4 regions of the Ensifer sp. ENS02 genome follow, and region 3 is predicted to be linked to each of the others. Evidence: predicted binding sites of a transcription regulator. Region 3 holds the regulator's gene; each other region holds the start of a gene.

Region 1 (5,230 bases), on a different contig from region 3:
GATGAAGGACAGAGCCCGCAGGAAACCTTCGAGGTTGGACATGTCGATCAGGAACACCTTCAGCACGGCAACGAAGACCAGAACGGCCGACGCGATGCGGATGCTCTTGGCATGGAAGCGCGAGCCGAGCACCAGCAGCAGCACGCCGAGCAGCAGCCAGACGACCGAATAGGTGTAGGTCTCGCCCTGCAGAAAGCCCTTCCAGTCCGCGATGTTTTCCCCCTGCCAGACACGGCGGACCGTGAGGCTCGCCCAGGCGAAAGCAAGCACCGCGCCGCTGACCGCAAGTGCCATGACATAGGGCAAGGGCCGCTTGTCGCGTGCATACCAGGCGAGCCCCGCATAGCCGAGCCCCGGTAACAGGTAACCGATCAACAGCAGGTCGAAGAACGGGATGCGCCCCAGCAGTTCGCCGCTGAAATAGGGGTTGAGGCCGAGGAGATGCGCCGAAAGCACCGACAGCATCGAGAGCACGCCGAGGCCCATGCCGCCGTAGCGGAAGACCGGGCTCGGTGATTTCATGTCGAGGCTCATGAAGATCGCCGAGGCGCCGATTGCCAGCAGCGTGTAGATCGACTGCTCGCCGAGGGTCGGCACCGCGCTGTCGAGCACGCCGCCGTTCATCGCATGACGCACCAGGATCGCGAGCGTCAACAGCACGAAAAGGCTGGCAAGCGCCTGCAGCAGGTTGCGCACGCGCGTGCCTGGCCAGGATCTCAGGAAATAGGCGGAGCCTGCAAGCAGCACGGCGGGAATGCCGTAGCCCGGCAGCAGCGCATTGAAGACGGGCGTAGTGCCGAGATTGCCGGCACCGACGATCGTCGGCTCCCAGGCGATGCGCCCGAGTACGACGACGGCCGCTGCACCAGTCATCCACGGAAGAATCGGCCAGGTGCGGATCCGCGTGGCGAGCGCATAGGCCGTGCCGAGCACGGCAATCGCAAGCGTCGTGACCAGCCCGTCCGTCCAGGCGTGGAGGGCAAGCACGAGAAAGGTGAAGGAGCCGGCCACCAGCAAGCCGGCCGCCGTATCGCGCGCCACCGCCTCGCTTTCGCGGCGGTAGAGCCAGTCCGCAAGCGCCAGCAGCGCCGCCCCGGCGACGAGTGAGAACAGGCCATGCGGCAGGTCGAAGGCATAGTTGCCGGTCATCAGGAACGACATCGCGACGAGCGCAACCGGAACGACCGCGGCGATGCCCGCCCAGAGTGTCGAATATTGCGGATGGGCGACGAGCCGGCGCGACAGCACGAAACCGCCGAGTGCGACGAAAAGCGCCGCAAGCAGCATTGCGGTGATCATCGCGGTGCGCCCGGGCAGGACGACTGCCGGAAGAGCGTCGGCCAGCGAGGGATCGAGATAGGCGAGCACGCCGCTCAGCGCCGTCAGGCTCCAGACGCCAGCAACAGCGCCGACCGCTGAAAGCACGGCGGGATAGACTGCCGTTGTCCGCCAGGCGCCCAACGCCGCCAGCGCCGCAACGACAACCGCAAACTCCGCCACCGGAAAGCGGACCGCATAGACTGCCGGGCTGATGAGGAGGAGCGCAAACATGGTGACGACGATCGCGGCCGAAATGGAGATTGCCGCGTGCGGTGGAACGAACAGGCGTTCCCATGGCCCGACGACGGCCCGGGGTCGGGTTGTCGCTTCGGTCGGCTCCAGCATTTCGGACCCTTCAGTCGCATCACGCACTTCGCGCGCTTCTGCCACTGGCTCCCGTTCGATGGCGGCAGGCCAGATAAGTCCGATGCCGGCGATCATCACGAGTAGGATGAAAGCGACCGGCCGTGCTTCGAAGGGCGATGCCGCAGCGACATAGGCAAGGCCCCAGAGCCCTATGCCAACATTGGCAAGCGTCGGCACTACGGTCCATCGGCGCAGCCGCGATGCAAGCAGGGTCGCGAGCCAAACGATCGCGAGGAAGCCGAAAAGAACCCAGGGGCGCGGTTCGTTGCTCGAAACCAGCGCCGGCGTGATCAGCGAGGCAAGCAGGCCGAGGCCAGCGAGCGCCTGCCCATGCAGCAGCGACAGACCAACAGTGGCGAGCGAAATCGCCGCCAGGAGAACGAAGGCCGTGCCCGTGCCGATATATTCGTAGATGCCATAGGCGGCATAGGCGACCCCGAAGAGGGTGACGGCACCGGCCGCCGTCAGGATGCCGGGGATCATGGCGTTCTGGAATTCGTTGGCGATCACGGGCACTGCGCGCCGACGAATGACCTCGCCCGCCGCCATCAGCAGGAGGCCGAACAAGGCAGCAAGCGTCAGGCGAACCGCCGGGCTCAACAGCCCGGCATCGATTGAATACTTGACCATGAAGACGCCGCCGAGCGCCAACGCGATGCCGCCAACCCAGACGGCCCAACGGGCGCCGAGGCGACTTTCCAGGCTTTCGGTCTGACGGGGTACGGTTGCGACCGGCTGCGGTGCTTCCGTGCTGGCAGCGATCGTCTCCTCGCCCTCGATTTTGGCCGCGGCTCCTTCCGCATGGCCGAAAATCCGCGCGCCCTCGCGCGCACTGGCCGAGAAGGCGGCAGCGGCATCGTCCAGCGTCTCTGGCTCCGGCGTCTCCGACATGGCCGGCAACTCGTCCGCAGCCGCAAACGCCTCGGTCGCCGTTTCAGCCGGGGCGCCTCCCCCCGGAGCGGCCTTCAGCGCCACGACCTCCGCCTTGAGGGCGGCCAGTTCGGCACCAAGACGCTCGGTCGTCCTGCGGTTGCCGAGATAGGCGGACAGGGCCAGAATAAAGGCAGCTAAAGCAATAAGTTCGAACATACTTTCCCCTGGCAGTCGCAATCGCCGGCGCGCGCAACCATACAGACTTTTATACAAGCGCCAAATCTATAGACGGCCGAGCGCTGTAATCTCTTCACGGAAATGTCGCAGAACTGTCATGGGGCAGCTGGTACAGGCGGATGAACACCGCTGCCTTGCGCGGTGGTTTCCATCGTTCAACCAGGAGACCCGATCATGGACAAGCATCTCGCCCAGACGGAAGAGACCGAATTCAAGACGCTGACGGAACGCAGGGAAGAGCTGGAAGATGTCGGCCACAACTGTTCCGCCAATCCGACGATGGGCGACATCATCCACCGCCGCTTCTCGCGCCGGTCGTTCATCGGCGGCTCGCTGGCAGTTGCCGCGATCTCGACCACCGTCAGCCCGCTCGCTCTCCTGACCGCCGAAGAGGCACGCGCCGAGGACGGTTCGCGCTTCGACTTTACCGAGATCGAAGCCGGCGTCGACGAAAAGCACCATGTGGCCGAAGGTTATGATGCCGACGTCCTGCTTCGCTGGGGCGACAAGATCTTCGCCGACAGCCCGGAGTTCGACCCGAAGAACCAGACGGCCGCTGCCCAGGAAAAGCTGTTCGGCTACAACAACGACTATGTTGGCTTCATCCCGCTCGACGGCAGCGCCGACCACGGCCTGCTCGTCGTCAACCACGAATACACCAATGCCGAACTGATGTTCCCGGCCTTCGCCAGCGTCGTGAAGGAAAAGGTGACGAAGGACGGCAAGGAAGTCGAGGAAGAGAAGGTCGTTCTCGGCGAATACAGCAAGGAGCTGGTCGACATCGAGATGGCCGCACATGGCGGCACGATCATCGAGATCCGCAAGGTCGACGGCAAGTGGCAGCCGGTTCTCGACGGCAAGAACAACCGTCGCATCACCGTCAACACCGAGATGCAGATCACCGGCCCGGCCGCCGGTCACGACCGCCTGAAGACGCCGTCCGACCCGACCGGCAAAAAGGTGTTCGGCACGCTCAACAACTGCGCCGGCGGCGTCACCGCCTGGGGCACCTACATGATGGCCGAAGAAAACTTCAACGGCTATTTCGGCGGCGAGATTGCCGAGGACCATCCGGAATACAAGCAGCTGAAGCGGCTGGGCGCACCGGGCGGCCAGTATGAATGGGCGTCCTTCTACGACCGTTTCGACGTCTCCAAGGAGCCGAACGAAGCCAATCGCTTCGGCTGGATCGTCGAGGTCGACGCGCTTGATCCGACGTCGGTGCCGAAGAAGCGCACAGCCCTCGGCCGTTTCAAGCACGAAGGCTGCGAATCGATCGTCAACAAGGACGGCCGCGTCGTGCTCTATTCCGGCGACGACGAGCGCTACGACTATGTCTACAAGTTCGTGACCAAGGGCACGTTCAACCCTGACGATCGCGCCGCCAACATGGACCTCTTCGACGAGGGCACACTCTATGTCGCCAAGTTCGACGAAGACGGCACCGTCACCTGGATGCCGCTGACGCACGGCGAAGGCCCGCTGACCGAAGCCAACGGCTTTGCCTCGCAGGCGGACGTGCTGATCAACACCCGTCTTGCCTCCGACGCGCTCGGTGCCACCAAGATGGACCGTCCGGAAGACGTTCAGCCGAACCCGAAGACGGGCAAGGTCTACGTGATGCTGACCAACAACACCAAGCGCAAGGCCGAAGAAGTCGACGCCGCCAACCCGCGCGCCAAGAACGCCTTCGGCCACATCGTCGAGATCACCGAGACCGACGGCGACTTCGCGTCGCTGAAGAGCCGCTGGGACGTTCTCTTGAAGTGCGGCGATCCGAGCGTTGCCGAGGTCGGCGCTTCGTTCTCGACCGCCACCACCAAGAACGGCTGGTTCGGCATGCCCGACAATTGCGCCATCGACACCGATGGCCGCCTCTGGGTATCGACCGACGGCAACAACGAGAAGGACACCGGCCGCACCGACGGTATCTGGGCGATCGACACGGACGGCGCCGCCCGCGGCACGTCGAAGCTCTTCTTCCGCGTGCCGGTCGGCGCCGAAATGTGCGGCCCCTGCTTCAACCCGACCTCGGACACATTCTTCCTCGCCGTCCAGCACCCGGGCGACGCCGGCCTTGCAACTTACGAGACGCCGGCCACCCGCTGGCCGGACTTCCAGGACGACATGCCGGTACGCCCGGCTGTCGTCGCCGTAACGAAGCAGGGCGGCGGCCGCATCGGCTGATCAGGACTGCGATTACAAAGAGGAACGCCGCGCCATTCTGCGCGGCGTTTCTTGCTTCCGACATTGCTTGACCGACGCAATTCCGGGCGGAAAACCGCTTCGCACTTTTCCTGGAATTGCTCAGCTTGAAGTGACGCAATTCCGGGCGGAAAACCGCTTCGCACTTTTCCTGGAATTGCTCAGCTTGAAGTGACGCAATTCCGGGCGGAAAACCGCTTCGCACTTTTCCTGGAATTGCTTTAACGCC
Region 2 (5,230 bases), on a different contig from region 3:
AGACCGCCGGATCGTAGCCGATGCTGAAGACTTCGCTGCGCCAGTGAACCTGCTGCGGCGGCCCGTGCTTGACCGCCGAAGCGCGATGCTGCGCGACGCTGCCTTCGTTGGCCAGGTAAACGGCGAGGTCCGGCGTCGGCAGCACGAGCACATCGATCGGGTCGGTGTCGTCGACGCCTGCCAGCAGCCGCGAAATGATCTGGCTCGGCCGGGCCTGCCTGTACTGGCCCTTTGTGTGTGGCATGTCGGCTTGAAGGGCGTCGAGCAATGGCTGCATCGTCGGCTGCGCGTCGACCCCGACGATGGTGAGCCGCTCCGGAGTGGCTCGCGCCGGCGTCGATGCGGCAAAGAGCGCGGCGAGAAGCATGAGCGTGAACCGAGCGATCATGCCGGGGTTCCGCCTTTGGGCAGGCAAACCACGACCGACAACCCGCCTCCATCCCGATCGTCGAGGCTGATGCTGCCGCCCATGGCTTCCGCAACGGTTCTGGCAATGGCGAGCCCAAGTCCGGAACCCGGTTTACTGTTGTCGGCCCGCGAAAAGCGTTCGAACATTTGCTTGCGCATATCCCTCGGGATTCCAGGCCCCCGGTCGGAAACAACGAAGCGGACCAGGCGATTCACCTCTGTCACGGTGATGTCGATAGACCCTGGAGCGTGCACGAGCGCATTTTCGATGATGTTGCGTATCATCTCGCGCAGGCTCACGGCCTCCGCCTCGATCTCGACAGCGTTGCTGGGCAGGTTGAGCGTGAACATGTCGGCGGCGGCGGGATAGGAGCCTTCCGCCTGCAGGCGACGGATGGCTTCCCGCACGACTAGGCGCATGTCGAGGGTCTCGCGCAGGCGCGATTCAATGCCGTGCAGCGTGCTTGCATCCGACAGAAGCTGGTTTGCGAGAACGCTGGCATTGACCGAGTTGGCGTGGATGCGGCCGAGAATGTCACGCAGCCTGCCGGCCGGCGCTTCGTCGATCGAAAGTTCTGCAAGCGCGCGCAAGGCGGTCAGGGGCGTACGCAACTGATGGGCAGCGTCGGCCGTCACGCTCTTCAGGCCCACGAGCACGGAATCGAGCCGACCCATGAAATCGTTGAGCGCCGAGATCAGCGCGCTCACCTCCCTTGGCACCGGGCCGGAGACCGGGCTGAGATCAGAGGAGGCACGGTGGCGCAGATCGGCCTCGACGGTTCTCAGCGGTGCAAAAGCCTGGCGGACCGCAAGCCAGATCAGCAGGAACGCCAGCACGGACACGGCGATTGCGGGAAGGGCGGCATTGAAGGTCAGATGCAACCCAAGTTGATCGCGCGCTTCGCGCGTTTCGCCGACGAGAACGTCGACCCAGCCGCCGCCGGCGGCATCGGTGCTGTAGCGGGCGACGGCGGCGATGCGGATCCGTTCACCCCTGTAGGTGCTGTCGGCCAGCCGCAACTGCGGTCCCGTCCCGTGCGGGATCTCCAGGCCGAGGATCGGCGAGCCGGTAATGATCGTCCCGTCGGGAGCCGCCACCCGGTAGAAGATGCGATTGAGCCGGGACGTGCCGAGGATGGCGAAGGCGGAATGCGGCAGGTCGACGCTTGCGGTGCCGTCCTCGATCGACACCGTATCGGCAATCGAAAGTGCCGCCGCGCCAAGCACCCGGTCAAAAGCTTCTTCGGCCGCGTTGTGCGCATTCCAGCGCACCATCCAGAACAGGAAAAGCCCGATGATGATGAGCAGGGCAGCGCCGCTGGAAAGGATGCGGCGCTCGATCGAGTAATCAGAGCGCACCGCTTGCACCGCTCCCGGAGCGCTGGCGCAGCATGTAGCCTACGCCGCGATGCGTGACGATCTCGATGTCGCAGTCCTCCAGCTTCCGGCGCACCCGGGAAACCAGAAGCTCCACGGCATTCGGCGTGCCCGTGTCCTCGTAGCCGAAGAGTTTCACGACTAGCTGCTCCTTGTTGACCGTCGTGCCGGCACGGGTCGCGAGCGCCTCCAGCACGTCGAATTCGCGGCGGCCGAGGTCGAGCGGGCGGCCTTCGAGCATCACCGCGCGGGCCGAAAGGTCGATGGAAATCGAGCCCAAACGCAGAACCGATTGCGCCGCACCCAGGTGCCGGCGGGAGACGGCCCGGATGCGCGCGACGAGCTCGTGCAGGTCGAACGGTTTGACCAAATAATCGTCAGCGCCTAATTCGAGCAGATCGACCTTGTCGGCCACCTGGTTGCGGGCGGTGATGACGATGACGGGACGCGTCAACCCACCCTGGCGCATGGAACTCAGGATGGCGAAGCCGTCCCGCTTCGGCAGGTTGATGTCGAGGATCACCAGATCGTGCGAGGCGTTGAGGGCGAGCCGCTCTCCTTCCGCGCCGTCGAACGCGGTCGTGACCTCGTAGCCTTCCTTTTCCAGGCGCATGGAAATGGCAAAGGCGATGTCGGGGGTGTCTTCGATCAGGAGAATGCGCATCGCGTTTCCAGGTGACAGGATTGTGACAGTGATACTCCCATACACAGATGGAAAGCAGATGAGAACTATGAAGCTTTCGCCGGGAGAGCGGAGCTTCGGGGAGGGGTGGACATGAACGCGCACAGGCTGTTTCTAGCCGGCCTCGCATTGGCGTGCGTGCTGCTGTTGCCCGTAGCGACAACGGCGAAAGCCGGTTGCGGGACAAGCCCTGATCTCGACGAGCGATATTGCGACGCGGACAAGGACCACGTTGCCGATGCGCCGGCAGACCCTTCGAATTGGCGGGATCCGCAGACGCTCGTCTGGGCCTATGCTCCGATCGAGGAACCGGCCATCTATGCGAGCCTGTTCAAGGATTTCACCACCCATCTCGGTGCCTGTCTCGGCCGCCAGATCGTCTATTACCCGGTGCAATCGAGCAAGGCCGAGATCGAAGCCATGCGGTCCGGACGACTACATTTCGCGGGCTTCTCGACTGGACCGACGGTCGAGGCCGTCAACCGTGCCGGTGCCGTTCCCTTCGCCGCAAAAGGCATCGACAATGCGGTGCGCGGCTACAATCTGATTGCCATCGTTCGCGCCGACTCTCCGTTCAAGACCCTGTCCGATCTAAAGGGGCGGCGCGTGGCGCACGCGTCCGCGTTCTCGAACTCCGGGCACCTGGCGCCACGCGCGCTGTTCCCGGGCGAAGGCCTGAGCCCGGGGGAAGACTACGCGCCGATCATGTCCGGCGGCCATGACAAGTCCATTCTCGGCGTGATCTCGGGCGACTACGACATGGCGGCGGTCGCGTCTGACGTGCTGGAACGTCTGATTGAGCGGCGCATGGTCAAGCGCGAAGACCTGCGCGTCATATTCACCAGCGGCATCTTTCCGACGTCGTCCTTTGCCTATGCGCATGATCTCGCCCCACCGCTGGTCGCGGCGATGAAGCGGTGCTTCTTCGACTTTGAATTCACCCCGGAAATGAAGAGCGAGTTTCACGGCGACGAGCGCTTCCTTCCGATCCGCTACGATCGGGATTGGGCAAGCGTGCGCGAGGTCATCGACAAGGCCGGCGCTTCCACCTTCTGACCTCATCCCACAGCCCGACAGGATGCCGATGCGCCGTGTGCGCAGGCCCTGTCGCGCGCCTACCACAAACGTCACCGCAGGCCGGGCGAACCCGCCCGAGACTGCTGTGCGGCTTCCAACCCACGGGATTGCTATGCGAAACTTTGGCAAAGCCATTTACAATTACAGGGTCCACAACCAGGACCCCACCACGATGGTGGGCGTCGGTCTGGTCGTGCTGTTCGCCTATCTGATTGCCGCGCCCATCCTGCTTCTGCTTAAGGACGCGTTCTTCGTGCAGTTCGCCGACCAGGCCCGCTCCGGCCAATCGATGGGCGAGCTGACGCTTTACTATTTCAACCGCGTCTTCCTGTCGGTGATCGCCACCGACGTGTTCTGGCGGCCACTGCTCCATACCGCAACTATTGCCTTCGGCGCGATAGTGGTTGCGCTGGTGGTCGGGATCCCGATGGCCTGGCTGATCAGCCGCACGGACATGCCCGGAAAGAAGTGGTTCGCCACCGTTCTGATCATCCCCTACATGCTGCCGTCCTGGACATTTGCTCTTGCGTGGCAGACGCTCTTCAAGAACAGGACCACCGGCGGACAGCCGAGCTGGATGGAAGCGCTCGGCTTTGCCCCGCCGGACTGGCTCGCCTATGGAGCCTTGCCGATCACCCTTATCCTGGCGTTGCACTATACGCCCTTCGTCATCCTGCTGTTCGGCAATGCGTTGCGGCAGTTCGATTCGACGCTTGAGGATTCCGCCCGCGTCATCGGCGCCGGCAACGGCGTCATCGCCCGCAAGATCATTCTGCCTCTGATGCTGCCGTCGCTGGTTTCGGCCTGCGCGCTGATCTTCGCCAAATGTCTCGGTGATTTCGGCGTCGCCTATATCCTTGGTGTTCCCGTCGGCTACGACGTGTTGGCGACCTCGCTGTTTCGCGCCATCTCCACCAGTCAGACCGGAATGGGGGCGATCCTTGCGCTCACCATCGTCGTGCTCGGCACCATCTCGATTACGCTCGACATGTACCTGTTGAAGGAAGCACGCCGTTTCGTGGTCATCGGCTCGAAGGGTTCGATGAACCGCACGACGTCGCTTCGCGGGTACCGGCTGCCCGCAGCGGGGCTCGCCACGCTGGTCTTCCTGATCAGCGCCGTCGTTCCGTTGCTGGCGCTCGCCATGACCACGGTGATGAAGGTACCCGGCGTTTTTGCGCTCGACAACTTCACGCTCGCCTACTGGCTGGGCTCCGATCTCGGCACCACGGCGCTCAAACAGGGCATTCTCCTGACGCCCGAATTCTGGCAGGCAACTTGGAACACGCTCTGGATCGTCGGTTCGGCCGCCGCTGGCGCCGGCTTCCTCGGCCTGCTCGTCGGTTATGCCGTTACCCGCACATCCTCGACGATGATCGCCGCCTTCCTGCGGCAAGTGACGTTCCTGCCCTATCTCGTGCCGGGAATAGCCTTTGCCGCCGCCTATCTTTCGATGTTCGCGGTTCAAAGAGGGCCTGTGCCTGCACTTTACGGTACGCCGATCATTCTGGTGCTGGCGATCCTTGCCGACCAGATGCCCTTCGCCTCGCGTGCCGGCATCTCGGCCATGATGCAGCTCGGGCGCGACCCGGAAGAAGCGGCCCGGATTGCCGGTGCCGGCTGGTTCCGGCGGCTGGCATCGGTCGTCGTGCCGATCCAGAAGGGCGCGCTCGTCACAGGAATCCT
Region 3 (5,230 bases):
TTGGTGAAACCGCGCCGCTGCTCCTGATCGGCATGGTCGCCTTCGTCGTCGATTTTCCCGGTTCGCCGATGGAACCGTCGACGGCACTGCCGGTGCAGATCTACATGTGGGCCAACGAGGCGGAACGCGCCTTCGTCGAGCGCACCTCCGGCGCAATCATCATTCTTCTCATCTTCCTGGTCGTCATGAACCTTGGAGCCATTCTGTTGCGACGTCGCTTTGAGCGCCGCTGGTAGTGAGGTAATTACTATGAACATCATGTCAGAAGCAGCAGTCGAGAAGGCTCTGGATCAGAAAATGAACACCGTGCCCTACAAGATGATCGGCAAGGATGTGTCGGTCTATTACGGCGAGAAGCGTGCGCTTTTCGACGTCAACCTCAACATCCGCGAGAACACGGTCACGGCGCTGATCGGTCCTTCGGGTTGCGGCAAGTCGACCTTCCTGCGCACGCTGAACCGCATGAACGACACGATCGAGAACTGCCGCGTCACCGGCAAGATCACGCTCGACGAGGACGACATCTACGACCCGACGATCGACGTCGTCGAGCTTCGCGCCCGCGTCGGCATGGTCTTCCAGAAGCCGAACCCGTTCCCGAAGTCGATCTACGACAACGTCGCCTACGGTCCGCGGATTCACGGACTTGCGCGCACCAAGGCCGACTTTGACGAAGTGGTCGAGACCAGCCTGCAGAAGGCCGGTCTGTGGAACGAGGTAAAGGACCGTCTGCAGGAGCCCGGCACCGGCCTTTCCGGTGGTCAGCAGCAGCGCCTCTGCATCGCACGCGCCGTCGCCGTGAGCCCGGAAGTCATCCTCATGGACGAGCCGTGCTCGGCTCTCGATCCGATCGCGACGGCCAAGGTCGAAGAGCTCATCCACGAGCTGCGCACGAACTTCACGATCGTCATCGTGACCCACTCGATGCAGCAGGCCGCCCGCGTTTCGCAGCGCACCGCCATGTTCCACCTCGGCAATCTCGTCGAGGAGAACGACACCGACAAGATGTTCACCAATCCGGATGACCAGCGCACCCAGGATTACATCATGGGCCGCTTCGGCTGAGGCCGCATAAGGCTGCAACAGTAACTGCAAAGCGCCCGTAAGGATCGACGATCATGTCCATGCATATCATGTCCGCCTATGACGAAGAACTGAAGTACCTGACGCGCCGCATCTCGGAGATGGGCGGCCTCGCCGAACAGATGGTCGCCGAGTCCGTTCGCGCGCTGGTCAACTCCGACCTGGCTCTCGCACAGAAGGTGATCTCGGACGACACCGTCCTCGACGACGCCGAGCGCCAGATCGGTGAGAAGGCGATCGTCACGATCGCCAAGCGTCAGCCGGTCGCCGCCGACCTGCGTGAGATCATGGGGTCGATCCGCATCGCCTCCGATCTGGAGCGCGTCGGCGACCTCGGCAAGAACACCGCCAAGCGCGTGATCGCGGTCGCCGGCTCCGGCATTCCGCGCAAGCTCGCCCGTGGCCTCGAGCATCTGGCAGAGCTCGCTCTCGTCCAGCTCAAGGAAGTGCTCGACGTCTACGCCTCGCGCTCGCCGGAAAAGGCCAACAGCATCCGCGAGCGTGACGAGGAGATCGACGCGATCTACACCTCGCTGTTCCGCGAGCTCTTGACCTACATGATGGAAGATCCGCGCAACATCACGCCCTGCACGCATCTTCTGTTCTGCGCCAAGAACATCGAGCGCATCGGCGACCACGCGACCAATATCGCTGAGACGATCTATTACATGGCGACGGGTGCTCAGCCGGAAGGCGAGCGTCCGAAGGATGACACCACGTCGACGCTGGGCTCGGTCAACGACTGAGCGCCAAGCGCGCCGTAAGCATGCATGCCCCTTGAAATCTGATCCGGTCGCGGCTTCGGTCGCGGCCCCGAATTCCTGTATCTGAAGCATGCGGTTTTCGCCCCGCCTTTGAAAACGGCGGATGTGCTCCAGATTTAGAGTGTCTGAGCGCCGGCCGGGCCGATGAGCCCAAAGGCCGCCCGCGGTAAGGAGACGTTACCTGATGTTGCCAAAAATCGCCGTAGTCGAAGACGAAGAGGCGCTGAGCGTTCTGCTGCGTTACAATCTGGAAGCCGAGGGCTTCGACGTCGATACGATCCTGCGGGGCGACGAGGCGGAGATCCGGCTTCAGGAGCGGCTGCCCGACCTGCTTATCCTCGACTGGATGCTGCCCGGTGTTTCCGGCATTGAACTTTGCCGTCGGCTGCGCCAGCGTCCGGAGACCGAACGTCTGCCGATCATCATGCTGACGGCGCGAGGCGAGGAAAGCGAGCGCGTCCGGGGTCTGGCGACGGGTGCCGACGACTACGTGGTCAAGCCCTTCTCGACGCCGGAGCTGATGGCGCGCGTCAAGGCGATGCTGCGCCGGGCAAAGCCCGAGGTGCTCTCGACGCTGCTTCGCTGCGGCGACATCGAACTCGACCGCGAGACCCACCGCGTTCATCGCCGCAGCCGCGAAGTGCGCCTCGGCCCGACCGAGTTCCGTCTTCTGGAGTTCCTCATGTCCTCGCCGGGCCGCGTCTTCTCTCGCTCGCAGCTTCTGGATGGCGTCTGGGGGCATGACATCTATGTCGACGAGCGCACCGTCGACGTGCATGTCGGTCGTCTGCGCAAGGCTCTGAACTTCTCGAACATGCCCGACGTCATCCGCACCGTTCGCGGCGCCGGCTATTCGCTCGAAAGCTGAGCGGTCTGAAAGTCGCCAACAAAAAAAGGGGCCGATCGGCCCCTTCCTTTATCAATGCGGTCCAGCTTCTTAGCGAGCCCTGCGGCGCTCCCCCGACGGCTGGTAGGCCAGCCGAGCATGGAAGGTGCAGTAAGGCGAGGCTTCCGGGGAATCGTTGCCGCAGAAGTGAAACTCTTCCTTCAGCGGGTCGCCGATCGGCCACTTGCAGGTGCGCTCGGTGAGCTGGGTCAGCTCGAGGCGGCGCGACATCGGCACGACAACGTCGGTGCGGGTGCTGAAATCCTGCTCGGCAACGAGATCGACTTCGATTTCTTCCTTGAGAACGACAGCGCCGGCCGCGCGTGCAACCGGGCGGGTCGAAACGCGCGAAGCGTAGTTCGGTGCGCGCGGTGCCGAAGTCGGGCGCTTCGGACGGGCTGCCGTCGTGGTGCTGCCGCCGGCCTTGGCGCGACCTGGCAGGCTCAGGCGGTGAACCTTGCCGATGACAGCGTTACGGCTGACGCCGCCGAGCTGTGCCGCGATCTGGCTTGCGCTCAGGCCCTCGGACCAAAGCTTCTTCAGTTTCTCCACCCGCTCGTCAGTCCAGTTCATTTCTGCACTCTCCGTTCTCAGCGTTGGGGATGGCAGAATCCCTCACCGCACCCCGGCTAAACCCCGGGGTTGCAAACGCGATAACTCTTTTGGTGACTAGGTCCGCCGCATGCGTCTAGTAATTGAATGTTAACGTACTGACCGCTGGACTCTGTGGCAAGAGTCCCGGGAATCAGGCCGAATCGATTTCGTAGTTTTCCCCAACTTGCTTGGCCAGCGTTGCATTTTTGCAAGCCCTCCCGGACGATTTTTCTGCTGCCAGGAATCGACCCTTCATGTTGCGCTGCAAGGCTTGGTTTTGTTGACATTGCAGCGCGAAATGGGAATAGTGCCTGCGCCGCCGAAAGGCGGCATTTTTGATTTTTATCGGCCCGCGTGAGGCGCGGGATCGATGTCGATCTGGAGTGAAGGAGAGCCTCGCATGACTGCAACCACGCCGCTTTACGATACCTACATGCGCGCGCCGTTGCGTTTCGAGCGAGGAGAGGGCGCCTGGCTGATCGCTGAAGACGGCACGCGTTATCTCGATTTCGGTGCCGGCGTTGCCGTGAACTCGCTCGGCCACGCGCACCCGCACCTGGTCGAAGCGCTGAAGGCGCAGGCCGACAAGGTCTGGCACCTGTCCAACCTTTATGAAATTGCGGGCCAGGAAAGCCTCGGCCGCCGGCTGACGGCGGTGACCTTTGCCGACAAGGTCTTCTTCACCAATTCGGGCGCGGAAGCGCTGGAATGCGCCATCAAGACGGCACGGCGTTACCACTTCTCCAAGGGCCACCCGGAGAAGTTCCACGTCATCACCTTCGAAGGCGCCTTCCACGGCCGCACGATCGCGACGATCGCCGCCGGTGGTCAGCAGAAATACATCGAAGGTTTCGGGCCGAAGGCGCCGGGCTTCTACCAGGTTCCGTTCGGCGACATCGCCGCGGTCAAGAATGCGATTACCGAGGAAACCGCAGCGATCCTGATCGAGCCGATCCAGGGCGAGGGCGGCATCCGTCCGGCGACCAAGGAGTTCATGCAGGAACTGCGCGCGCTCTGCGACGAGTTCGGCCTGCTCTTGATCCTCGATGAGGTCCAGACCGGCGTCGGCCGCACCGGCAAGCTGTTTGCCCATGAATGGGCGGATATCCGTCCGGATATCATGGCGGTCGCCAAGGGTATCGGCGGTGGCTTCCCGTTCGGCGCCTGCCTCGCGACTGAGGAAGCCGCATCTGGTATGGTGGCGGGCACGCATGGCTCCACATATGGCGGCAACCCACTGGCCATGGCCGTCGGCAACGCCGTGCTCGACGTCGTTCTGGCCGACGGATTCCTGACGCATGTGCGCGATGTCGCGCTGGTCTTCCGCCAGGGCCTTGCGTCGCTCAAGGACCGTTTCCCTGATGTCATCGAGGACATCCGCGGCGACGGTTTGATGCTGGGCATCAAGGTGAAGGGCCCTTCGGCCGATCTGCTGAAGGAAATCCGCGCCGAAAAGCTCCTGGCCGTGCCGGCGGGCGAAAATGTCCTGCGTCTGCTGCCGCCGCTGACCGTGACGGCGGAAGAGGCGCGCGAGGGGCTCGCACGTATCGAACGCGCCGCCGAGGCGGTTCGCAAGGCAAGCGGCAACGCCGCGGCCTGAAGGTAGCGACCCAGGGCCGACTAAGGCGTTAGAATGACCTCCGTGCGGGCACGTCGATAGCGTGCCGCACCAGGGACCGATTTTTCAGACAGGAACCGAGTACGATGGCAGGCACCAGACATTTTCTCGATCTTTCGGCCATGACGGCCGCCGACCTCCGGACGATCATCGACGATGCGCGCGTCCGAAAGGCGGCGACCAAGGCCGGAACTGCCGAGAAGCCGCTCGCCGGCAAGATGCTGGCGATGATCTTCGAAAAGCCCTCCACCCGCACCCGCGTTTCCTTCGATGTCGGCATGCGCC
Region 4 (5,230 bases), on a different contig from region 3:
GTGGCAGCGCTGGTGATGACGGTCGGCATCGGACTTGCCGGTACATGGCGCATTCTCGGGCAGAAGGCGGCGCCGGTCCTGCGCGAACTTTGACCGGGCCGAGTTAACCGTAAATCCCTATTGCGCCGGTCTGAATCGGCCCGGTGCAACGGAATCCGGGAGTGCCGGGTCTTGTGTGCAGCGGGTTTCGGCATCATATTTGTCCACAGGCATGCTGGAGCTCCGCAGCGGCGCCTGGGCGTGGAAGCTCATCTTCCAGGGCGATACTCGCCGCCCGACACCGTAACTTCCACCGGAGCTTGAATGAGGAAACAATGGCTGATCTGAGAAATTACCAAACCCGAATGTCGCCCGCCGGCGCTCAGGCGGGTGCCGTGATTGACGAAGGCCTTCGCGCATACATGCTGAAGGTCTACAACCTGATGGCGCTTGGTCTGGCGATCACTGGCGTCGCGGCCTACCTGACGTTCCAGATGGCGTTTTCCGATGGCCAACTGACCGCGTTCGGTGCTGCGATCTATACGAGCCCGCTAAAGTGGGTGGTAATGCTCGCTCCGCTGGGCCTCGTGTTCTTCATGAGCTTCCGCATCAATAACATGAGCGTTTCTGCCGCGCAGACGACGTTCTGGATCTATGCGGCCCTGATGGGCCTGTCGCTGTCGTCGATCTTCCTGGTCTTCACGCAGCAGAGCATCACGCAGACGTTCTTCGTCACGGCCGCTTCGTTCGGTGCGCTGTCGCTCTACGGCTACACGACCAAGAAGGACCTGTCGGGTTTCGGCACGTTCCTGATTATGGGCCTGTTCGGCGTCATCATCGCATCGATCGTCAACATCTTCCTCGGCTCTTCGGCGCTCGCCTTCGCGATCAACGTGATCGGCGTGCTGATCTTCGCAGGCCTCACCGCCTACGACACGCAGAAAATCAAGGAAATGTACTTTGAAGCCGATGACAGCACCGTTGCCGGCCGCAAGGCGATCATGGGCGCGCTGACGCTCTACCTCGACTTCATCAACCTGTTCATGTTCCTGCTCCAGTTCATGGGCAACCGGAACAACTAAGTCTGAACAGCAGACGGAAAAGGCGGCTTCGGCCGCCTTTTTTGTTTGCTGAAGCAGCTTGAAAGCGTCCGGGCTCCGTGGGAGTGAAAGGACGACGAAACCTTGGGATCAAAGTCTTTAGCCATGTCCCTGACCCTGCGCGACGCCACCCTGGCCGATCTTCCCGTCATCACCGAGATCTATCGCGAATCCGTGTTGCACGGCGTTGCGACCTACGAGATTAACCCGCCATCCGAAAAGGAGATGCGGGCCCGGTTCGAAACGATCATCGGCAGCGGCTACCCGTACATGGTTGCGGTAGACGCGGGCGGGACGATCATCGGCTATGCCTACGCATCCGGCTTCCGCACGCGCACGGCCTATCGCTTCCTGGTCGAGGATTCCATCTACCTGGCGCCGGAAGCGCGCGGCAAGGGTGCCGGCAAGGCGCTGCTGGTCGAGCTCGTCCGGCGTTGCACGGAACTCGGCTTCCGCCAGATGGTCGCGGTGATCGGCGGTGCCCATCCAGCCTCGATCGCCGTGCACCGGTCCCTCGGCTTCGAACTCCAGGGCACGATGAAAGCGACCGGCTTCAAGCATGGCCGCTGGCTCGACACGACGATCATGCAGCTCGCGCTCGGCGAGGGCCAGGCGACCGACCCGCCGGAAGACGTCTATCCGGACACCCTCTACCAGTGACCATCGCTTGCTGAAGAATGTCAGTCGGCGAAGCGCCTCGCAGCGCGCCGTAGGCAGGTCGTGCCGTTGCTGCCCGTGACGTCGGCGTGCGTCTCCTGATGGCACCCTTTCCCGCTGGTCAGGTTTCCACCAGCCTCAGCACCTTGTCGAATACCTTGAGCACCTGGGCGAGCTCGTGACCGCGCTTCAGGATCGTGCCGTGAATGTTCAGCACGCTATAGGCGCCCTGTTTCGCGGCCAGTTTCGGGTTCTTCTCGATCCGGTAGAGCGGCATTTCGCCCGAACGCTTGAACACTGAGAAGACCGCGCGGTCCCTCAGGTGGTCGATCGCGTAGTCCCGCCACTCGCCTTCGCCGACCATACGGCCGTAGACCCACAGGATCTGATCCAATTCGCGACGATGGAAAGTGATGGGGGGAGCGTTCTTGGCGTTCTTGTATTCGTGAAGATCGACGACCACTTCGGAAGTGGTCTCGCGCTGATGGCGCGCCTCGCCTTGCGGCAAATCCGGCTCATCGGTCATCGGCAATCCGGCCTTCTGTTGTGACAGAACGATTACAGTGTGCCTGACACGAGCCGAAAAGCAAGCTGGAAGCCATGGGACGATGAGGTCATTTCTTGCCTCTGCCCCATTTCAGTCAAACCGGCGCCCCAATTCATCGCAAAACTCGCGGGCGCTGACGGACAGAGTCGTTGCCACCGTATGTCCGGTCAGATCGTCATGCTGCGGGAGTTCACCGAACGCAGTTATGGCCGGTTCGGTCCGGTAACTTCGAACCCTCAGCCCCAGCCCCTCGATGCTGCCGGGCCGAACCAACCCCTTGCGCTTCGCCGTCCCTACAATTTGCCCTGAGGGCCGGCGAGCACGGCCGCAGCGCCGATGATGGCACCCGGCGTTTCCTTGTCCTTCATCGATTGCAGCAGGATCGCGCAGCCGCTGTTTCCCGGGCGCTCGGTCAGCACCGTCGCCGGCAGCGTAAAGGACGCGGGCTGGCCGTCCCACATGCCGATCGTCTGTATGTCACGGACCGCATGCCAATAGGGGACTTCCTTGCCGCTGTTCTCCCCCTTCTCCATCTTCACGATCTTGGCGCGGTCGAAATAGACGACGACGACGTTGGCCTTGCCGATGCCGCTACCGATTGTGATCTGGATTTCTTCGCCGAGGATCTTGGCGTCGACGGGAACGGCAAGCCCTTTGCCTTCCGCCTTCATCGTTTCCAGCCGCGTCTTGATTGCCTGCAGGTTGCCGCCGTTCAAGTGGTCGCGGCCGTTCAGGATCGCCTGGGGCGTGTAGACGCCGTTGCGCCCGAGCATGCGCGCATAGGCATATTGCCGCTCGGTGTTTTCCTTCGATGCCAGCGTGTCGGCCCAGCCGAGATAGTTCCAGTAGTCGACGTGATAGGCGAGCGCCACCACATCGCCCTCGTCGACCAGCGACTTCAGCGCCGCATCCGCCGGCGGACAGGACGAACAGCCCTGGCTGGTGAACAGTTCGACAACGCCCTTGACCGCCTGTTTCTCCTGCGCCCCGGCAGGGGCACCGGCGGCTGCGAGCAGCCCGAAAGCCAGTGCAACAGGGCGAATGAAAGAACGGTCTGCGGATGTCATGGCGTCACTTCGTTACCGGCCGGCGGCCTACTCCTTGTGGGGGAGTTCACTACATACGACGCCCCTGCATCAACGGGAAGTCACGTTGGAGTGAGATGGCAAGTGAGCGCGATCCAGCACCCGATCGTTGGCCGGTGCACCTCAAAGAAAGAGCCGGGGCGCCTTTCGGCGTCCCGGCTCCAGAGCCTTGTATGCGCTCGCGCGATTAAGCGGCGAGGTCGCGCAGAACCGTCTGCAGGATGCCACCGTTGTTGACGTAGGTCACTTCATCCAGCGTATCGATACGGCAGACGAGCGGCACATCTTTCACGCTGCCGTCGCCGTAGGTTACCTTGGCAACGCGCTTTTCGCGCGGCTGGACATTGGCGAGATTTTCGATCGTGACGATCTCATCGCCCTTGAGGCCCAGCGATTCCCAGGTCGTGCCTTCCTCGAAGACGAAGGGAATGACGCCCATGCCGACGAGGTTCGAGCGGTGGATACGCTCGAAGGACTGCGCGATGACGGCCTTGACGCCGAGCAGGTTGGTGCCCTTGGCAGCCCAGTCGCGCGACGAACCGTTGCCGTATTCGACGCCGGCGAAGATGACGAGCGGAACGCCCTCTTCCTTGTACTGCATGGCGGCGTCGTAAATCGACATCTCTTCCTTGGACGGATAGTGGATGGTGTAGCCACCTTCCTTGCCGTTCGGGCCGAGCATGTGGTTGCGGATGCGGATGTTGGCAAACGTGCCGCGCATCATCACCTCATGGTTGCCACGACGCGTGCCGTACTGGTTGAAGTCGGCAACGCCGACGCCATGACCGATGAGGTAGGCACCGGCCGGCGAAGCCGCCTTGATCGAACCGGCCGGCGAGATGTGGTCGGTGGTGATCTTGTCGCCGAAGAGACCAAGCACGCGGGCGCCCTTGATGTCGGAGATGCCCGAACCGGACTTGCCCATGCCGACGAAGTAGGGCGGGTTCTGCACGTAGGTCGAACCGTCGTCCCAGGCATAGGTCTGGCCCGGAGGAACCTGAACGGCCTGCCAGTTTTCGTCGCCCTTGAACACGTCGGCGTACTTGGTCGCGTAAAGTTCGCGGGTGACGTACTTGAAGATGAACTCCTGGATTTCCTTGGAGGTCGGCCAGATGTCCTTGAGGAAGACCGGCTTGCCGTCCTGGTCCTCGCCGAGCGGTTCGTTGGTCAGGTCCTTCTGGACGGAACCTGCAAGCGCGTAGGCGACGACGAGCGGCGGCGAAGCGAGGTAGTTCGCCTGGACGTCCGGCGAGATGCGGCCTTCGAAGTTACGGTTGCCCGAAAGAACGCCGGCGGCGATCAGGCCCTTGTCGTTGATCGTCTTCGAGATCGGCGCCGGCAGCGGGCCGGAGTTGCCGATGCAGGTCGTGCAGCCGAAGCCGACGAGGTTGAAGCCGAGCGCGTCGAGGTCCTTCTGCAGGCCGGACTTGGCGAGGTATTCGCCGACGACCTGCGATCCCGGTGCGAGCGAGGTCTTGACCCACGGCTTGGACTTCAGGCCCTTGGCGACCGCGTTGCGGGCGAGCAGGCCGGCAGCGATCAGGACCGACGGGTTGGAGGTGTTGGTGCAGGACGTGATCGCAGCGATGGCAACGTCGCCATGGCCGAGATCGAAATCGGTACCTTCGACGGCATAGCGGTTCGAAAGCTGGCCCGGCTTCTTGTAGTCGCCTTCAAGCGAGGTTGCGAAGCCCGATGCGATGCTTTCGAGCGGGATGCGACCTTCCGGACGCTTCGGGCCAGCCATGGCCGGAACGACGTCGCCGAGGTCGAGTTCGAGCGTGTCGGTGAAGACGAGTTCGGAACCGTCACCGTCACGCCACATGCCCTGAGCCTTGGAATAGGCTTCGACCAGCGCGATG

The links. The regulator PhoB, encoded in region 3, activates phosphate uptake and scavenging genes when phosphate is short. The targets are predictions, from matches to a motif close to TGTCATNNANCTGTCAT.
Region 1: a site for PhoB is predicted at 2,879-2,895, ahead of IB262_RS06160 (PhoX family phosphatase). Genes of this name have one in related genera too.
Region 2: a site for PhoB is predicted at 2,461-2,477, ahead of phnD (phosphate/phosphite/phosphonate ABC transporter substrate-binding protein). Genes of this name have one in related genera too.
Region 4: a site for PhoB is predicted at 2,283-2,299, ahead of IB262_RS16785 (DUF2794 domain-containing protein). Genes of this name have one in related genera too.

The regions. Positions count from the first base shown of each region.
Region 1 is NZ_JACVAO010000002.1:326,428-331,657, forward strand. Features, by position in the region: gene IB262_RS06155 (DUF2339 domain-containing protein) at 1-2,775, opposite strand, end outside; gene IB262_RS06160 (PhoX family phosphatase) at 2,971-4,983, shown strand; gene IB262_RS06165 (PaaI family thioesterase) at 5,223-5,230, opposite strand, start outside.
Region 2 is NZ_JACVAO010000018.1:13,707-18,936, reverse strand. Features, by position in the region: gene IB262_RS29130 (substrate-binding domain-containing protein) at 1-388, opposite strand, end outside; gene IB262_RS29125 (sensor histidine kinase) at 385-1,767, opposite strand; gene IB262_RS29120 (response regulator transcription factor) at 1,757-2,449, opposite strand; gene phnD (phosphate/phosphite/phosphonate ABC transporter substrate-binding protein) at 2,561-3,523, shown strand; gene IB262_RS29110 (iron ABC transporter permease) at 3,657-5,230, shown strand, end outside.
Region 3 is NZ_JACVAO010000003.1:456,571-461,800, forward strand. Features, by position in the region: gene pstA (phosphate ABC transporter permease PstA) at 1-236, shown strand, start outside; gene pstB (phosphate ABC transporter ATP-binding protein PstB) at 250-1,065, shown strand; gene phoU (phosphate signaling complex protein PhoU) at 1,116-1,829, shown strand; gene phoB (phosphate regulon transcriptional regulator PhoB) at 2,032-2,715, shown strand; gene IB262_RS09525 (GcrA family cell cycle regulator) at 2,785-3,306, opposite strand; gene IB262_RS09530 (aspartate aminotransferase family protein) at 3,728-4,927, shown strand; gene argF (ornithine carbamoyltransferase) at 5,032-5,230, shown strand, end outside.
Region 4 is NZ_JACVAO010000007.1:217,449-222,678, reverse strand. Features, by position in the region: gene IB262_RS16800 (ABC transporter permease) at 1-93, shown strand, start outside; gene IB262_RS16795 (Bax inhibitor-1/YccA family protein) at 315-1,061, shown strand; gene IB262_RS16790 (GNAT family N-acetyltransferase) at 1,185-1,739, shown strand; gene IB262_RS16785 (DUF2794 domain-containing protein) at 1,858-2,262, opposite strand; gene IB262_RS16780 (thioredoxin family protein) at 2,577-3,350, opposite strand; gene acnA (aconitate hydratase AcnA) at 3,556-5,230, opposite strand, start outside.